One region of the Bacillus sp. 11C genome, then DNA from elsewhere that is predicted to be linked to it. Evidence: riboswitches for the same ligand, from Rfam matches in the RefSeq annotation. Region 1 holds a riboswitch; each other region holds the start of a gene.
What was found. A riboswitch is a leader RNA that binds a small molecule or an ion and turns the genes downstream of it on or off. The one in region 1 is predicted to bind S-adenosylmethionine.
Positions count from the first base shown of each region.

Region 1 (4,215 bases):
ATGAAAATATATTCACGTTAGAAAAAGACGGATATCGTGTGTATCCGATGGAGATTCCGATGGACGTGCGTAAAACAAAGTTCGGCGAAAAGTCGGGCACAGCTGAAGTGCAGAAGCTTCAATGGGAAGACGGCCGGACCATCATTACGTACAAGCTGACGTCCCTGCATTCTGTCAATTAAAATAAGCCAAGAGCGTAAATGCTCTTGGCTTTTGCTTTTTAAACGAGAGGGCCGCCTGCCTGCGCAATGGCATCTGTATGTGCGAACTTTTTAAAATTCTCTTTGAATTCATTTGCGAGGTAGATCGCTTTTTCTCTGAATTCTTCCTTGTTGTTCCATGTGTTTTCCGGCTGAAGGATCTGATCAGGTACGCCGGGAACGTGAACCGGAATATGCAGGCCGAAAATATCGTCAGTCGTCATTTCTGCATCCTCTAATTTGCCTTCAATCGCTGCTTTGACCATCGCTCTCGTATAAGAAAGCTTCATACGTTCGCCTGTGCCGTAGCCGCCGCCGGTCCAGCCGGTATTGACCAAGAAAACGTCTGCGCCGTGTTCATCGATCTTGTTGCCTAGCATTTCAGCATAGACATGAGCAGGTAGCGGCAGGAATGGTGAGCCGAAGCATGTGGAGAACGTCGTTTCAGGAGACGTCACACCGCGTTCGGTTCCAGCAAGCTTGCTCGTATAACCGCTCAAGAAATGGTACATCGCCTGCTCCTTCGTCAGTTTGCTGATCGGCGGCAGGACTCCGAATGCATCAGCCGTCAAAAATACAATGGCTGAAGGATGGCCTGCCATGCTTGGTGTGACGATGTTGTCAATCATATGAATCGGGTAAGCCGCCCGCGTGTTTTCGGTATAGAAGGAATCATCATAATTGGCTTCGCGTGTCTCTTCATCAACAACAACATTTTCGAGAACAGACCCGAAGCGGATCGCGTTAAAGATTTGAGGCTCCTTTTCCTCGCTTAAATGAATGCATTTGGCGTAGCATCCGCCTTCAATATTAAAGACGCCGGTGTCAGACCAGCCGTGTTCATCGTCGCCGATCAGCCTGCGGTCAGCATCGGCTGATAGGGTGGTCTTGCCTGTTCCAGACAGTCCGAAGAAAAGGGCGACATCGCCTTTTTGACCGACATTGGCAGAGCAGTGCATGGATAGAATATCTCTTTCGGGGAGCAGGAAATTCATAATAGAGAAAATGGATTTTTTCATCTCTCCGGCATACTCTGTTCCGCCGATTAAAATCGTCCGCTTTTCGAAAGAGACAATAATAAACGTTTCGGAATGTGTGCCGTCTGTTTTTGGATCTGCTTTAAAATGCGGAGCGGAAAGAATGGTAAACGGCTGTTCAACTGTTTTCTTATCATGGCCTTCCGGGCGGATAAACAGCTGTCTGGCGAATAAATTGTGCCAAGCGAACTCATTCACGACGGTAATCGGCAGTCTGTATTTTTCATCTGTTCCGGCAAATCCTTCAAAAACAAACAGCTCATCCCGCTGTTTCAGATAGCTGACAACTTTTGTGTACAGCCGCTCAAACGCTTCTTCTGAAATCGGCTGATTCACCGTACCCCAATCGATCTTATTTTTCGTGCTTTCTTCCTGCACGATGAATTTGTCTTTAGGCGAACGTCCTGTGTAAGCGCCTGTTGTCGCCCGAACGGCACCCGTGGATGTTAAAATGCCTTCGTTTCGGGACAGTGCTTTTTCTGTAAGCTGTGCTGCTGATAAATTATGACACACATTTGGACTTGTTAATAAGGCTTGTAAATCAGCGGTTAAATCAACTGAGTTCATATGAAACCTTCCTTTATCGTTTTTTGTGTTTTGCTAATTGTGAATTAGTATAACATATATTTTCAAATAGTCTATACTATTTATCTTTTTTTGTGTGTGCGTTTCCATTGTTTTCCCTTGATATAGGTGCCTATTTCTTCTGAATCATATTGACATTGCAAACCCTTTTACGATAAGATATTTCATTGAGCGGATACTCTTATCCCGAGCTGGCGGAGGGACAGGCCCTATGAAGCCCAGCAACCGGTTTCTCTGTTATTTATTAGGTTCAGCTGTGTGAGACAACCAAGGTGCTAACCTGTTGCAAGGTTGTATGATTCCTTGAGCGATAAGAGTGAAAGGCACAAAGACCAAACCCTTTCCTCAATGGAAAAGGTTTTTTTATTTCATAAAATATGCCAATTAACATTCTCTAATATAACGTTACATTGTATAAGAGGGAGCGAGTTCCGTATCATATATACAAGGTCTATCGGGAGGCCTTGTGCAGGAGGAAGCAAATCATGAGTAAAAATCGTCGTTTATTTACATCAGAATCTGTTACGGAGGGACATCCGGATAAAATCTGCGACCAGATTTCTGACAGCATTTTAGATGAAATTTTAAAGAAAGACCCTAACGCGCGTGTGGCTTGTGAAACGTCAGTGACAACCGGTTTGGTTCTTGTCAGCGGAGAGATCACAACATCTACGTATGTTGACATTCCGAAAACGGTTCGTCAAACCATTAAAGAAATCGGATACACACGTGCGAAATACGGATTTGATGCGGAAACTTGTGCGGTTTTAACATCAATTGACGAGCAGTCTGCTGATATCGCGATGGGTGTAGACCAAGCGCTTGAAGCCCGTGAAGGCACAATGAGCGATGAAGAAATTGAAGCGATCGGTGCGGGTGACCAAGGTTTAATGTTCGGTTATGCGTGCAACGAAACGAAAGAGCTTATGCCTCTTCCGATTTCACTTGCTCATAAATTGGCCCGCCGCCTGAGTGAAGTCCGTAAAGAAGATATTCTTCCGTACCTTCGCCCTGACGGCAAAACACAAGTAACGGTTGAATACGATGAAAATAACAAACCTGTCCGTATTGACGCGATTGTTATTTCAACTCAGCACCACCCTGAAATTACGCTTGAGCAAATCCAGCGCAACATTAAAGAACATGTTATCAATCCGGTTGTTCCTGAAGAGCTGATTGATGAAGAAACAAAATATTTCATCAACCCTACAGGACGTTTCGTTATCGGAGGCCCTCAAGGGGATGCGGGACTTACAGGACGCAAAATCATCGTTGATACGTACGGCGGCTATGCACGCCACGGCGGAGGCGCGTTCTCAGGCAAGGATGCGACGAAGGTAGACCGTTCTGCTGCTTATGCAGCGAGATATGTTGCGAAAAACATCGTTGCGGCTGAGCTTGCTGATTCTTGCGAAGTGCAGCTTGCTTACGCGATCGGTGTTGCACAGCCTGTGTCAATCTCAATCAACACATTCGGTTCCGGAAAAGCTTCTGAGGAAAAACTGATTGAAGTTGTTCGCAATAACTTTGATTTACGACCTGCCGGCATTATCAAAATGCTTGATTTACGCCGTCCGATCTACAAACAAACTGCTGCGTACGGCCACTTTGGACGTCACGATGTTGATCTTCCGTGGGAGCGTACAGACAAAGCGGAGCAGCTGCGCAAAGAAGCGTTAGGAGAATAATTTTATAGCCGCTTACTGGTTAAGCGGCTTTCCTTTTTTTATCGTTGTATTCATGTTTATTTTTTTACATAACTGTGAAACCAAATACTATTCACAGCGTCTATAAATAGGGGTTCAATGATGACAATTTTAATTATGGAGGCAATACTATGTGTGGATTTGTCGGGGTTTTTAACAAGCATCCGTTAGCTCAAACCGCTGATCAAGAAGAACTAATTAAACAAATGAACCAAATGATCGTTCACCGCGGTCCTGACAGTGATGGATATTTCCATGATGAGCACGTTGGATTCGGATTCAGACGGCTCAGCATTATTGATGTAGAAAATGGCGGACAGCCTTTATCATATGAAGATGAAACCTATTGGATTATCTTTAACGGAGAAATCTATAACTATATTGAACTGAGAGAAGAACTTGAAGCAAAGGGGTATACATTCAACACGGATTCGGACACAGAGGTTCTTCTTGCGACTTATCGTCACTACAAAGAAGAAGCCGCGTCCAAACTGCGCGGTATGTTTGCCTTTCTAATTTGGAATAAAAACGATCATGTGCTGTATGGAGCAAGAGATCCGTTCGGCATTAAACCATTGTATTACACAACGATCAATGATCAGGTTTATTTTGCCTCAGAGAGAAAAAGTTTAATGGTTGCTCAAAATGATATTGAAATAGATAAAGAGGCATTGCAGCAGTACATGT
Region 1 covers NZ_JBUPVZ010000012.1:42,127-46,341, forward strand. The annotation lists gene ACY3LV_RS15980 (DUF2584 domain-containing protein) at 1-182, shown strand, start outside; gene pckA (phosphoenolpyruvate carboxykinase (ATP)) at 221-1,804, opposite strand; SAM riboswitch class I at 2,001-2,139, shown strand; gene metK (methionine adenosyltransferase) at 2,308-3,510, shown strand; gene asnB (asparagine synthase (glutamine-hydrolyzing)) at 3,660-4,215, shown strand, end outside.

Region 2 (4,215 bases), on a different contig from region 1:
GAACTTTGTGGCGCTGTGAAGCACAATATCCACGCCGAGATCAAGCGGACGCTGCAGTGCCGGTGTCATGAATGTATTGTCCAGAAAGGTCAAACAGCCGTTTTCTTTCGCAAGCTGAACAACCGCTTTAATATCAGTAATGCCAAGTGTCGGATTTGACGGTGTCTCCATATAAATGACCTTTGTGTTCGGCTTGATATTCCGCGCCACTTCGTTAATATCAGTCATGTCGACAAACGTATGCTCAATGCCAAACCGGGTCAGCACCTCTGTTACCATGCGGAAGGTTCCGCCGTATACATCTTCTGTCACAAGAACGTGGTCGCCCTGTGAGAGAAGTAAAAATGCTGTTGAGATCGCAGCCATGCCTGAACTGAAAGCAAATCCTCTCGTTCCGCCTTCAAGTGCGGCAATGGTTTCTTCGAGAGCTGTTCTTGTCGGCGTGCCTGAGCGGCTGTAGTCATATGCGCCAAACTCTTCAAATGAAGTTTGATGAAATGTCGATGCGTGCTGAATCGGCACACTGACCGCCCCGGTTGCGCCGTCTGTTTTAAATGGATTGTGCACGAGCTGGGTTTCCAGCGTCCAATTGTGATTACTCAAATGAAACAGCTCCCTCTTTAACGAGACATAACGCTTGTTTTACGTCTTCTTTTAAATCTTCCACATGTTCAATTCCGACCGAAAAGCGCAGCAGACGATTGCAGACCCCGTTTGCGATGCGGATCTCTTCAGGAATATCCATGTGCGTCTGTGTGGCAGGGTATGTAATAAAACTCTCCACCCCGCCGAGGCTTTCCGCAAAACAAATGGTCTTCAGCGCTTTTAAAAACGGGTTCACCCACTCTTCTTTTTGAAGACGGAAGGACAGCATGCCGCCTTTTCCCGGATACAGCACATCCGCAATTTCTTCCTGCTTTTCTAAAAACACCGCTAACTCCTGCGCGTTTGTCTGGTGCTGGCGCATTCTGAGGCTGAGCGTCTTCATTCCTCTCATCAGAAGCCATGAATCAAACGGAGGCAGGACCGCGCCAATGGCATTTTGGTGTTGAAACATTTCCTCTCCAAGCTTTTCATCTTTCACAACGACAAGCCCCGCAAGCAGGTCGTTATGCCCGCCTAAATACTTGGTTGCGCTGTGAATCACAATGTCAGCCCCCAGTTCAAGCGGTCGCTGCAAGACCGGTGTATAAAATGTATTATCTACGATCAGCAGAAGACCGTGCTCTTTTGTCATCCGGGCGATTTTTTCAATGTCCGCCTCCTGCATGAGCGGATTTGTCGGTGTTTCCACAAACACCGCTTTTGTATTCGGCGTAATCTTAGAGCGTAAACAGTCTTCGTCGCTGAAATCATCATAATGAAAGGTCAAGCCGTATTTTTTCCATTCATTTTCAAACAATCGGTACGTGCCGCCATATAGGTCCGATGAAACGATCAGTTCATCTCCGCTTTTAAACAGCGCCATAATCGTTTGGATGGCTGCCATTCCCGAACTGAAGGCAAGCCCTCTCGCTCCGTTTTCTAAGCTGGCGATCGCGTCCTCCACAAGCTGGCGTGTCGGGTTTTTTGTGCGGACATAATCAAATCCGGTTGATTCTCCGATCCCTCTGTGGCGGTATGCTGTTGATAAATAAATAGGAGGACTCACCGTTCCCGTTGCTTCGTCGCTTCGGTTCCCGATTTGGGCTAATTTCGTTTCAACATGCTGTGACATATAGCAGACACCTTCCCTTTTCAAAATAAAAAACCCCTTCTTCATAAGAAGAAGGGGTTTAACGCTTCTTCTTATCTTCCAAGCATAAAACGCTTGCTGGATTTAGCACCTTGGCGCTTTGCACATACGCAAAACAAGCCGGTTGCTGAGGTTTCTAAGGGCCAGTCCCTCCACCTCTCACGATAAGAAATATCGATTTCAATTTTCTGATTGTTTTATATTAACGCAATTCGCAGTTAATTTCAACACTTTTTTCTTCGGGTTTCGAACGGTTTAAAGAGAGAAATTTCTAATAATTCATGGTACAATAATGGAAAACGCAAGAAAGTCTAGTGATGTCCTGGAGGAATGCATTATGGCACCGAAAAACGGCACAGTGCAAGAAAAGAAATTCTTTTCGAAAGAGCTTAACGAGGAAATGACCTTGCTCGTTTATCTGCCGTCCAACTACTCCCCTCTTTATAAATACCATGTCATTATCGCGCAGGACGGCCACGATTATTTCAGGCTGGGGAGAATTGGCAGACAGGTCGAGGAATTGCTGTCCAAACGGGAAATTGACCGGAGCATTATTATCGGTGTTCCTTATAAAGATGTTCATGAGCGCAGAAAAACCTACCATCCGGAAGGCTCTAAATTTTCGGCGTATAAACGGTTCATCGCCCATGAGCTCGTACCATTTGCGGATGACGAGTATCCTACCTATCAGGTCGGCTACGGACGAACGCTGATCGGGGACTCGCTGGGAGCGACCATATCTCTTATGACAGCGCTTGATTATCCGAATATGTTCGGAAACATCATCATGCAGTCTCCCTATGTTGACAAACATGTATTGGAAGCCGTGAAGCAATCGGACAATATCGAACACCTCTCTATTTATCACCAAATCGGCACAAAAGAAACTGACGTCCACACGACAGATGGGAACATTCTGGACTTTACAGAACCGAACCGGGCGCTGAAACAGCTGTTGGAGAAGAAGCTTTCCGATTATGATTATGAGCCATTTGACGGAGACCACAAATGGACATACTGGCAGCCGCTTATCACGCCGGCGCTGAAAAAAATGCTTTAATACTTTATCATACTTTATTTCCAGGAGGGACATAATATGAAATACGGAATCGTTTTATTTCCATCAAAAAAACTTCAAGACCTTGCGAACTCTTACAGAAAGCGCTATGATCCAAGCTATTCCCTGATCCCGCCCCATTTGACGCTGAGATCATCGCTTGAATTGACGGAGGAGAAAGCGGATCAGCTTGTATCACATCTGAGAAACATCGCAAAGGAGTCCCATCCGGTCGTTCTCAAATTGACAAAATACAGCTCATTTGCGCCTGTCAATAATGTCATTTACATCAAAGCAGAGCCGACGGAAGAATTAAAAACACTCAATGAAAAGCTATACACCGGTGTGCTGGCCGGTGACCAGGAATACGCTTTTGTCCCGCATGTGACGGTCGGCCAAAATCTTTCCGACGATGAGCATTCGGATGTGCTGGGACAATTAAAAATGCAGGAAGTGTCGCATGAAGAAATCATTGATCGTTTCCATTTGCTTTATCAGCTTGAAAACGGATCATGGACAGTATATGAAACCTTTTTGCTAGGCAAAGGAGAATAGTGTTTGGAAGCAGTTATCGCAAAAAATGAAGAACAAATGAAAGACGCATTTTATGTAAGAGAAGAAGTTTTTATCAAAGAACAAAACGTACCTGCTGAAGAAGAAATTGACGAGCTTGAAAATGAATCGGAGCATATCGTCGTGTATGACGGCGAAAAGCCTGTCGGCGCCGGAAGATGGCGTATGAAGGACGGCTACGGCAAATTAGAGCGAATTTGCGTATTGAAAAGCCACCGCTCCTCCGGTGTCGGCGGCATCATTATGAAAGCTCTCGAAAAAGCGGCGGCAAACGGCGGCGCTTCGGGCTTCATTTTAAACGCGCAAACGCAGGCTGTGCCGTTTTACAAGAAACACGGGTATCGCGTGCTTTCTGAAAAAGAATTTCTCGATGCAGGCATTCCGCACTTACAAATGATGAAAGACTAAACAGCATCCGGGTCTATTTAGATCCGGATCTTTTTTTGCATAAAAAAAACCGTTCTCTGGATGTGAACGGTTTTTTATACATATCGATTAATATATGTGCCCATCCCTTTTTCTCGCAACCTCTTATAAAGAGAGCGCTTACGTTTCACCTCGTTTACTTTTCTTTCAGCGGCCGTTTGATTCTCCTGCTGCTTTTCCAGTTCCTTGTATACCCGCTGAAACGGGACATAGCTGATTTTTTCGGTTCCGGCGTAATCCTGCTTATATCCCATCGTTCTATTTGCATATTGAGCGTATTGCTGGTTTTGAATTTGACCTGCATATATCATACGATACCCACCCTTCTGCTATCTCTTTTCCCTTAAACTTACTTTTTGAAACACGTTTCTTTTGATATGATAGTCTTTGTCTGTAATGAACACCTTTTTTTGATTGGGAGGAC
Region 2 covers NZ_JBUPVZ010000007.1:172,824-177,038, forward strand. The annotation lists gene metC (cystathionine beta-lyase) at 1-603, opposite strand, end outside; gene metI (cystathionine gamma-synthase/O-acetylhomoserine thiolyase) at 596-1,717, opposite strand; SAM riboswitch class I at 1,786-1,906, opposite strand; gene ACY3LV_RS12330 (esterase family protein) at 2,073-2,795, shown strand; gene ACY3LV_RS12335 (YjcG family protein) at 2,832-3,347, shown strand; gene ACY3LV_RS12340 (GNAT family N-acetyltransferase) at 3,351-3,773, shown strand; gene ACY3LV_RS12345 (hypothetical protein) at 3,848-4,102, opposite strand.
Region 2: linked by a shared signal. The riboswitch ahead of metI (cystathionine gamma-synthase/O-acetylhomoserine thiolyase) and the one ahead of metK (methionine adenosyltransferase) in region 1 are both predicted to bind S-adenosylmethionine.

Region 3 (4,215 bases), on a different contig from region 1:
ACGCGTCTTTTTGCACAAGCATGAAGCGTGTTTTCCAGAATAAACTTTGCACGTTCAGTGTCAATGTCACCGACAAGCGGCAGCAGAGCTGTTGATTTGCTCAGGGTAATGATAGGCGAGCTTAATTCCAATATCATTTCTCTCTGGGCGTTTAATTGCTGTTTGGCATTTGCTTCAGCGTGATCGACGAATGTATAAATGGTAAAATCAAAAACTTTTACAATCAAATCGGCCCATTTTTGTTTCTCTCCCGGTTCAAACGCCGACTCATTTTCTTCTGCGAACTTCTCAAAATACTTCGTATATAATCTCCGGTTTCTCATAAACTCCCGAATCACATACTGAACCGGAGTGTCGAGATGCTTTTGATCGTTCGTCAGCTCAATGACCCACACTCGAAATTCTTCGAGAAATTGTTTTTCCGGTAAAACATACATGTCATTCAGATGCCGGTAAAATTCTCTGTCCTGTTCTTTCAATTCTTCCGTTACAGATGCATTATGTAAGGCATAAATCGAATTCGGATCGCTTTCTTCCATCGTTTCAATCCATTCATCAGCCATTTGTTCCACATACTCTGAAAAAAATGCATATAATTTTTCATTCAGTTTCATCACACTACTCCTTTCCCCAAACACTATTATAACTTGACTGACCGCTGAATCCCAGTCATACAAGCTGAAGCCATCCAATATTTTGAAAATTACTAATTCTTTGGGTTGTATCCTATTTTTTCAAAATGCTTCAAATGGCTCTGTCCGAGCGGTTGCTTTTTTCATATAATGTGAAGCAACATCCTTGTATCCACTTGCAAGCATAAAAAAGGAGGGCTTTTTTATGAATGGTGAAATCCGCTTGATCCCGTATGTGACGAATGAGCAGATCATGGATGTAAACGAGCTTCCTGAAGGCATTAAAGTGATTAAGGCGCCAGAAATATGGGCAAAAGGGGTAAAAGGAAAAAATGTGAAAATTGCTGTATTGGACACGGGCTGCGACATAAGCCACCCTGATTTAAAAAATCAAGTCATCGGCGGAAAGAACTTCACGGATGATGACGGCGGCAAGGAAGATGCGATTTCCGATTACAACGGACACGGCACACACGTCGCCGGAACGATTGCAGCTAACGATTCAAACGGCGGCATTGCCGGGGTCGCGCCTGAGGCAAGCCTATTGATTGTGAAAGTTCTTGGCGGTGCAAACGGCAGCGGCCAATATGAATGGATTATTAACGGCATTAACTACGCTGTGGAACAGAAAGCCGATATCATCTCGATGTCCCTTGGCGGACCGAACGATGTGCCGGAGCTTGAAGAAGCGGTGAAAAACGCCGTCAAAAACGGAGTGCTTGTCGTTTGCGCAGCGGGAAATGAAGGTGACGGAAACGAACGAACAGAAGAGCTTTCCTACCCTGCGGCTTATAATGAAGTGATCGCGGTTGGATCTGTTTCCGTAGCGCGTGAATTATCAGAATTTTCTAACGCCAATAAAGAGATTGATCTTGTGGCACCGGGAGAAAATATAGTGTCCACCCTTCCTAACAAGAAGTACGGTAAGCTTACCGGCACTTCAATGGCTGCCCCTCATGTCAGCGGAGCGCTTGCTTTAATCAAAAGCTATGAAGAAGAATCATTTCAACGAAAGCTTTCTGAAACTGAAGTTTATGCACAGCTGGTCCGCAGAACACTCCCTCTCGATATTGCAAAAACGCTGGCAGGTAATGGATTCCTGTATTTAACCGCTCCTGATGAGCTGGCAGAAAGAGCAGCGCAATCACATTTGATGACCCTATAAAATTATTTTTCTTATATAACATAAACCACATAGAGTAAATAAAATTTCAAATTCTATGTTGACAACAAATTTGAATTACTGTTAAGATTACCAACAAATGATTTAACTTTTCAAAAAATTAATAACATTTTCTCTTATCGAGAGTTGGGCGAGGGATTGGCCTTTTGACCCCAACAGCAACCGACCGTAATTCCATTGTGAAATGGGGCGCACTGCTTTTCGCGCCGAGACTGCTGTCTCATAAGGCACGGTGCTAATTCCATCAGATTGTGTCTGAGAGATGAGAGAGGCAGTGTTTTACGCAGAAAAGCCTCTTTCTCTCATGGGAAAGAGGCTTTTTGTTGTGAGAAAACCTCTTAGCAGCCTGTATCCGCGGGTTAACGAGAGTGTTTTACATATAAAGGAGGAGAAACAATGACAACCATCAAAACATCGAATTTAGGATTTCCAAGAATCGGACTGAACAGAGAATGGAAAAAAGCGCTTGAAGCGTATTGGAAAGGCAGCACTGATAAAGATACGTTTTTAAAGCAAATCGACGACCTCTTTTTATCCGCAGTAAAAACACAAATCGACCAGCAGATTGATGTTGTGCCTGTTTCTGATTTCACACAGTATGACCATGTACTCGACACAGCAATCAGCTTCAACTGGATTCCGAAACGATTCAGACATTTGACTGACGCTACCGATACATACTTCGCTATCGCCCGCGGAATAAAAGACGCCGTATCTAGTGAAATGACAAAATGGTTTAATACAAATTACCATTACATCGTTCCTGAATATGACGAAAGCATTGAATTCCGCCTGACAAGAAACAAACAGCTCACAGACTACCGCCGGATCAAACAGGAATACGGCGTTGAAACAAAACCTGTGATTGTCGGCCCTTATACGTTCGTTACGCTTGCTAAAGGCTATGAACCGTCTGAAGCAAAAGCGATCCAAAAACGTCTTGTGCCGTTATATGTACAGCTTTTGAAAGAACTTGAAGAAGAAGGCGTACAATGGGTTCAAATCGATGAGCCGGCGCTTGTTACAGCCTCTAGCGAAGATGTCCGCGGTGCAAAAGAATTATTCGAAAACATCACAAGTGAACTTTCATCCTTGAATGTGCTGTTGCAAACGTATTTTGATTCTGTTGATGCTTACGAAGAGCTGATCTCTTACCCAGTACAGGGAATTGGCCTTGATTTCGTTCACGATAAAGGCAGAAACCTGGAACAGCTGAAAACACACGGCTTTCCAGCAGACAAAGTGCTGGCAGCTGGCGTTATCGACGGACGCAACATTTGGAAAGCGGATCTCGAAGAACGTCTCGATGCCGTTCTTGATATTCTCAGCATTGCAAAAGTGGATGAACTGTGGATTCAGCCTTCCAGCAGCCTGCTGCACGTTCCGGTAGCGAAGCACCCTGACGAGCATTTGGAAAAGGATCTGCTGAACGGATTATCATACGCAAAAGAAAAACTAGCTGAGCTGACAGCTTTGAAAGAAGGCTTAGTATCAGGAAAAGCGGCGATCAGCGAACACATTCAGCAGGCTAAAACGGATATTCAGGCGCTCAAACAGTTTGCAACAGGCGCGAATTCCGAACAGAAGAAAGAGCTTGAGCAATTAACCGATAAAGACTTCAAACGCCCGATTCCGTTTGAAGAACGTTTAGCCCTGCAAAATGAATCTCTTGGCCTTCCGCTTTTGCCGACGACTACGATCGGAAGCTTCCCGCAGTCTGCTGAAGTGCGGAGCGCACGCCAAAAATGGCGGAAAAATGAGTGGTCTGATGAACAGTATCAAAACTTTATCAATGCAGAAACAAAACGATGGATTGATATTCAGGAAGAATTGGAACTTGATGTCCTTGTTCACGGTGAATTTGAACGGACAGACATGGTCGAATACTTCGGTGAGAAGCTGGCCGGCTTTGCCTTCACAAAATACGCATGGGTTCAATCATACGGCTCACGCTGTGTCCGCCCGCCAGTCATTTACGGAGATGTTGAATTTATTGAACCGATGACAGTGAAAGACACGTTATATGCACAGTCATTGACATCCAAGCATGTGAAAGGAATGCTGACCGGCCCAGTTACAATCTTGAACTGGTCTTTCCCTCGAAACGACATTTCGAGAAAAGATATCGCCTTCCAAATCGGGCTCGCCCTTCGCAAAGAAGTAAAAGCGCTTGAGGACGCAGGCATTCAAATCATTCAAGTCGATGAGCCATCGCTGCGAGAAGGCCTTCCATTGAAAACCCGCGATTGGGATGAGTATTTGACTTGGGCGGCTGAAGCATTCAGATTAACCACTTCTTCCGTGAAAAACGAGACGCAAATTCATACACATATGTGCTACAGCAACTTCGAAGACATCGTCGATACGATCAATGATCTTGATGCCGATGTGATTACAATC
Region 3 covers NZ_JBUPVZ010000007.1:10,637-14,851, forward strand. The annotation lists gene rsbRB (RsbT co-antagonist RsbRB) at 1-614, opposite strand, end outside; gene isp (serine protease Isp) at 838-1,797, shown strand; SAM riboswitch class I at 1,929-2,084, shown strand; gene metE (5-methyltetrahydropteroyltriglutamate--homocysteine S-methyltransferase) at 2,212-4,215, shown strand, end outside.
Region 3: linked by a shared signal. The riboswitch ahead of metE (5-methyltetrahydropteroyltriglutamate--homocysteine S-methyltransferase) and the one ahead of metK (methionine adenosyltransferase) in region 1 are both predicted to bind S-adenosylmethionine.

Region 4 (4,215 bases), on a different contig from region 1:
TGAACCCCGGATTTCTCATCCGGGGTTTCAGTCTTATTCAGATACAGGAAGCACAGCTCCGTCGTATTTTTTCTCGATGAAGTCTTTGATCTTTTTAGAGTGAAGAACTTCCATCAGCGCTTTAATTTTGTCAGAATCTTCTTCGCCTTTTCTTACTGCGATGATGTTAGCGTATGGGTTGTTTTTCGTTGCTTCCACTTCAATCGCGTCTTTTTTAGGATTTAATTTACTTTGGATCGCATAGTTTACATTGATGAAGACCGCGTCTCCTTCTTTGTTATCATATGCTTTTGCCGTTAATTCAGGCGCTACCTTTTTGAATTCAAGGTTTTTCGGGTTTTTCTTAATGTCTTTCAATGTTGCGTCAACTGTTTCGACTTTAGAATCAAGTGTGATTAATCCAGCATTTTCAAGCATAGCGAGCATACGGCCTTGTTCAGCAACGTTATTTGTCAGGATAATGGTCGCGCCGTCTGGAAGATCTTTCAGTGACTTGTATTTTTTAGAGTAAACACCGAATGGCTCTAAGTGAACAGCACCCGCATTTACAAGTTTATAATCTGTGTTTTCTTTCATTTCTTGGTCAAGGTAAGGAATGTGCTGGAAGTAGTTCGCATCCACTTCTTTATCAGCTAAAGCTTTGTTGTACATCTTGTAATCACTAAGCACTTTCACTTTCAGCGTGTAGCCTTTTTCTTTCAACAGTGGTTCAGTTTCTTTTAAAATTTCCGCATGCGGTGTTTTTGTCGCAGCAACGACAATTTCTTTCTTGCCGGATTCGGCGTTATTCGAACCGCAGGCAGCCATAACTCCTGCAAATACAAGCAGTAATGCACCTAAAAATAGCTTTTTCAATGTAAATCCTCCCTTATCGTTTGTCTATAATATTTGTTATGACATCACCGATGATTTGAATAATAAACACGATGATTAAAATAAACACAGTAGCAACGAAGGTCACATCAGTATTATTCGACTGATAGCCTTCTACGTACGCAAGGTTTCCAAGGCCGCCTGAACCGATGGCTCCGGCAATTGCCGTTGAGCCGATCAAAGCGATCGCCGTAACAGTGATACCAGAAATAAGAGCCGGCATAGATTCCGGAAGCAGCACTTTGAAAATAATCGTAGACGTCTTAGCTCCCATTGATTTAGCGGCTTCAATAACACCTTTATCCACCTCACGGAGCGCGATTTCAGCAAGGCGCGCGTAAAACGGTGCCGAGCCGATAACCAGCGCCGGCAATGCGGCGTTTGGCCCTAAGATCGTGCCGACTAAAAACTTCGTAAATCCTAGCAGTAAAATAATTAAAATAAGGAACGGAATCGACCTGAATATGTTGACAACGGCCGCAATCACAGAGTTGATCGTTTTGTTCTGCCAGAGGCTCCCTTTACTTGTCAGAAAGAGCAGCAAGCCGAGAATCACTCCGATGACAAAAGCAAACAGCAAAGAGATCAGCGTCATATAAAGGGTTTCATATGTCGCGTTCCACAATTCTGTTAAATCAACGTTCGGGAAGTATTTTTCAAACATTCGTGATCACCTCTGCTTTCACCTGTCTGTCATTAATAAACCGGATCACGTTTTGCACTTCTTCCTCGTCTCCGTCAATATGGATAAACAGTGAACCGTAGGCTCCATCCTTCGTCTGCGAGATTTTCCCTTGCAGAATATTGACGCTGACATTAAAGTTTCTGATCATCTCTGTAATCAGAGGCTGTTCAGCCGAATCACCGACAAATGTGAGCTGAACCATTTTTCCTGATGCTGTTTCATCAAGAAGATGCTGAAGCGTTTCTTTCGTTTCTTCCGGCTCTGTCACCTGCTGAACAAACCGTTTTGTCATGTCTTCCTTCGGGTTTTTGAAGACATCGAGAACTTCGCCTTCTTCCACAACCTTTCCGTTTTCCATGACAGCGACTCTGTTGCAGATTTTGCGGATCACATGCATTTCGTGCGTGATCAGCACAATTGTCAAACCGAGTCTATCATTAATATCGGACAATAGATCCAAAATTGAATCTGTCGTTTGCGGATCTAATGCTGATGTCGCTTCATCACAAAGGAGAACCTTCGGATTGTTTGCGAGCGCTCTGGCGATTCCGACACGCTGCTTTTGTCCGCCGCTCAGCTGAGACGGATAAGATTTTTCTTTTCCTTCTAAACCTACCAGTTTAATCAGTTCATTGGCGCGCTTGATGCGCTCGCTCTTTTTCACCCCGGCAATCTCCAGAGGAAACATGATATTATCTCTGACGGTCCGCGACCAAAGCAAATTGAAGTGCTGGAAAATCATGCTGATGTCATGGCGTGCGTTTCTTAACCCGCGTCCGTTTACTTCATTAATCTTGGTTCCCGCCACTTCCACGGTTCCTGAGGTTGGTTTCTCAAGGCCGTTCAGCAGACGGATTAAGGAACTTTTACCAGCTCCGCTATATCCTATAATTCCAAAAATCTCACCTTTTTTAATGGAAAGCGAGACATTTTGGACAGCATTGACATCTCCATGTTTCGACTTATACACTTTTGAAACATCTTGAAGATTGATCAAAGCAATCACCTGCCTTAACACTATTCTAAGAAATCTTCCGGGGTTTTCTGCAAAAGAAAAACCTTTCTGCACACTTGAGCAGAAAGGCTTATATAAAATGCCTTTCTCTCATCTTTCAAAGCTGAACGCTTCGTGTGAATTGGCACCATTTCAACAGTGTTGATGGTTGCCGGGCTTCATAGGGCACTTCCCTCCACCTCTCTTGATAAGAGAAATATATAGTCTTTTTCGTCCGGAAATTCTTAATGTAGAATAGCATGGCGGATGATTGCATGTCAATAAAATAAATGATGTCAACTTTTACTATTATAATAATTTTCTGTTTTTTAATTATTCGCAATCCTCTGAAAAAAACCATTCGTCAGCCAGAGAATCGCTTCAAGCTTTAACAGGGCTCTGAAGGACCCCTTTACTTTTAGGCTTCCGCTCTGAATCAGATGCTGAAGGGAAATGTCTCCGTGCAATAAATGAATGATTTCGGATTGGTTTCCGTAAAAGGTCAGGTTGGACGGTTGGCGCGGAGAAATTTTTTTCATTTCTCCCTGTTCGTTTATTGAGACGGTTAAGGCTTCTGTTTCTCCTTGAAAGGTAATAAGCAATGTTGAAGCGCTCAAAAGGGGTTTTAAAAACAGATGCTGATACTCATCTTCCAAAACTTCCGCTTTCTCCATATGTACAACCTCCTATTTGTTGGTCATACATAGACATTTCTCTCTCTGGCGCACGAACCCCTTTATAAAACGAACGACAATTTCATTGGAATGCGCTGAGAAATATGTCATAAATGGGATGCGGAAGATGATTTTTGTTTGATCAGCTCATATAAATAAGAAACGGAATGAAACGCATATCCTCTTTCAACCATTTTTCCTCCTTTAAACAGCAGAAAACAAGGGACGCTTTCAATTTGATACGCTTTTGCGAATGTCGGAGAGTAATTGACATTGTTTTGGTAGAAGGCGACATCAGGCAGCATTTCTTTCACCACTGTCAGCATTTTGCTTGCAAGCTGGCAAGTGCCGCAAAACGGAGTATATAAATATAGAAGATACACATCATCAGCAATGTGCTCAAGCTCGTGTTCCTGGAGTTCTTTCATGCTATACACCTCGGGACTTTCTTTCAAGAAAAATAGTATGGACATTCAGATTCGCGCGCAGCAATACAGAGGCGACGTGGTGTCTGGGCGCAGCCGCCACTTCTTTATAGGCTCTGTCGATATGCAGATGGCAGGCTTCGTTAAATTCTCTTTTCAGCTGTTTTCTCAATTTCTCGCCTGATTCGTCAGCATCCACTAATATATAGACGTCTTTATCATAAAGCTCGTCAGCCAATTCCTCAAGCCTCAGCTGGCTGATTGTTCCGTTTGTGCAGATAATGCGCACCGGTTCATCCAGAACGCTTTCGATTTTCTCTTTATCTGATTTCCCTTCCACAATCATGACCTTTTCCAGCTCATCCATCTTCTTCACCTGCCGCGTCAAATTTGAAACGTTCAGATTGTAAAAGAAGGCAGTGAAATTCACCGCCAACATTAACACCAGCCGTTTTCGTAGTCACAATCCACATATTTCTCATCGTTTCCAGAGACCACATCGGCTGTCTTATAAAATTTCTCATTTTCAAAGGAATAACCGGACTTAAGCTCATATTCATTCAT
Region 4 covers NZ_JBUPVZ010000005.1:179,510-183,724, forward strand. The annotation lists gene metQ (methionine ABC transporter substrate-binding lipoprotein MetQ) at 34-855, opposite strand; gene metP (methionine ABC transporter permease MetP) at 869-1,537, opposite strand; gene metN (methionine ABC transporter ATP-binding protein MetN) at 1,530-2,555, opposite strand; SAM riboswitch class I at 2,661-2,767, opposite strand; gene ACY3LV_RS09645 (SCP2 sterol-binding domain-containing protein) at 2,882-3,226, opposite strand; gene ACY3LV_RS09650 (thioredoxin family protein) at 3,334-3,654, opposite strand; gene ACY3LV_RS09655 (toprim domain-containing protein) at 3,656-4,018, opposite strand; gene ACY3LV_RS09660 (YusG family protein) at 4,090-4,215, opposite strand, start outside.
Region 4: linked by a shared signal. The riboswitch ahead of metN (methionine ABC transporter ATP-binding protein MetN) and the one ahead of metK (methionine adenosyltransferase) in region 1 are both predicted to bind S-adenosylmethionine.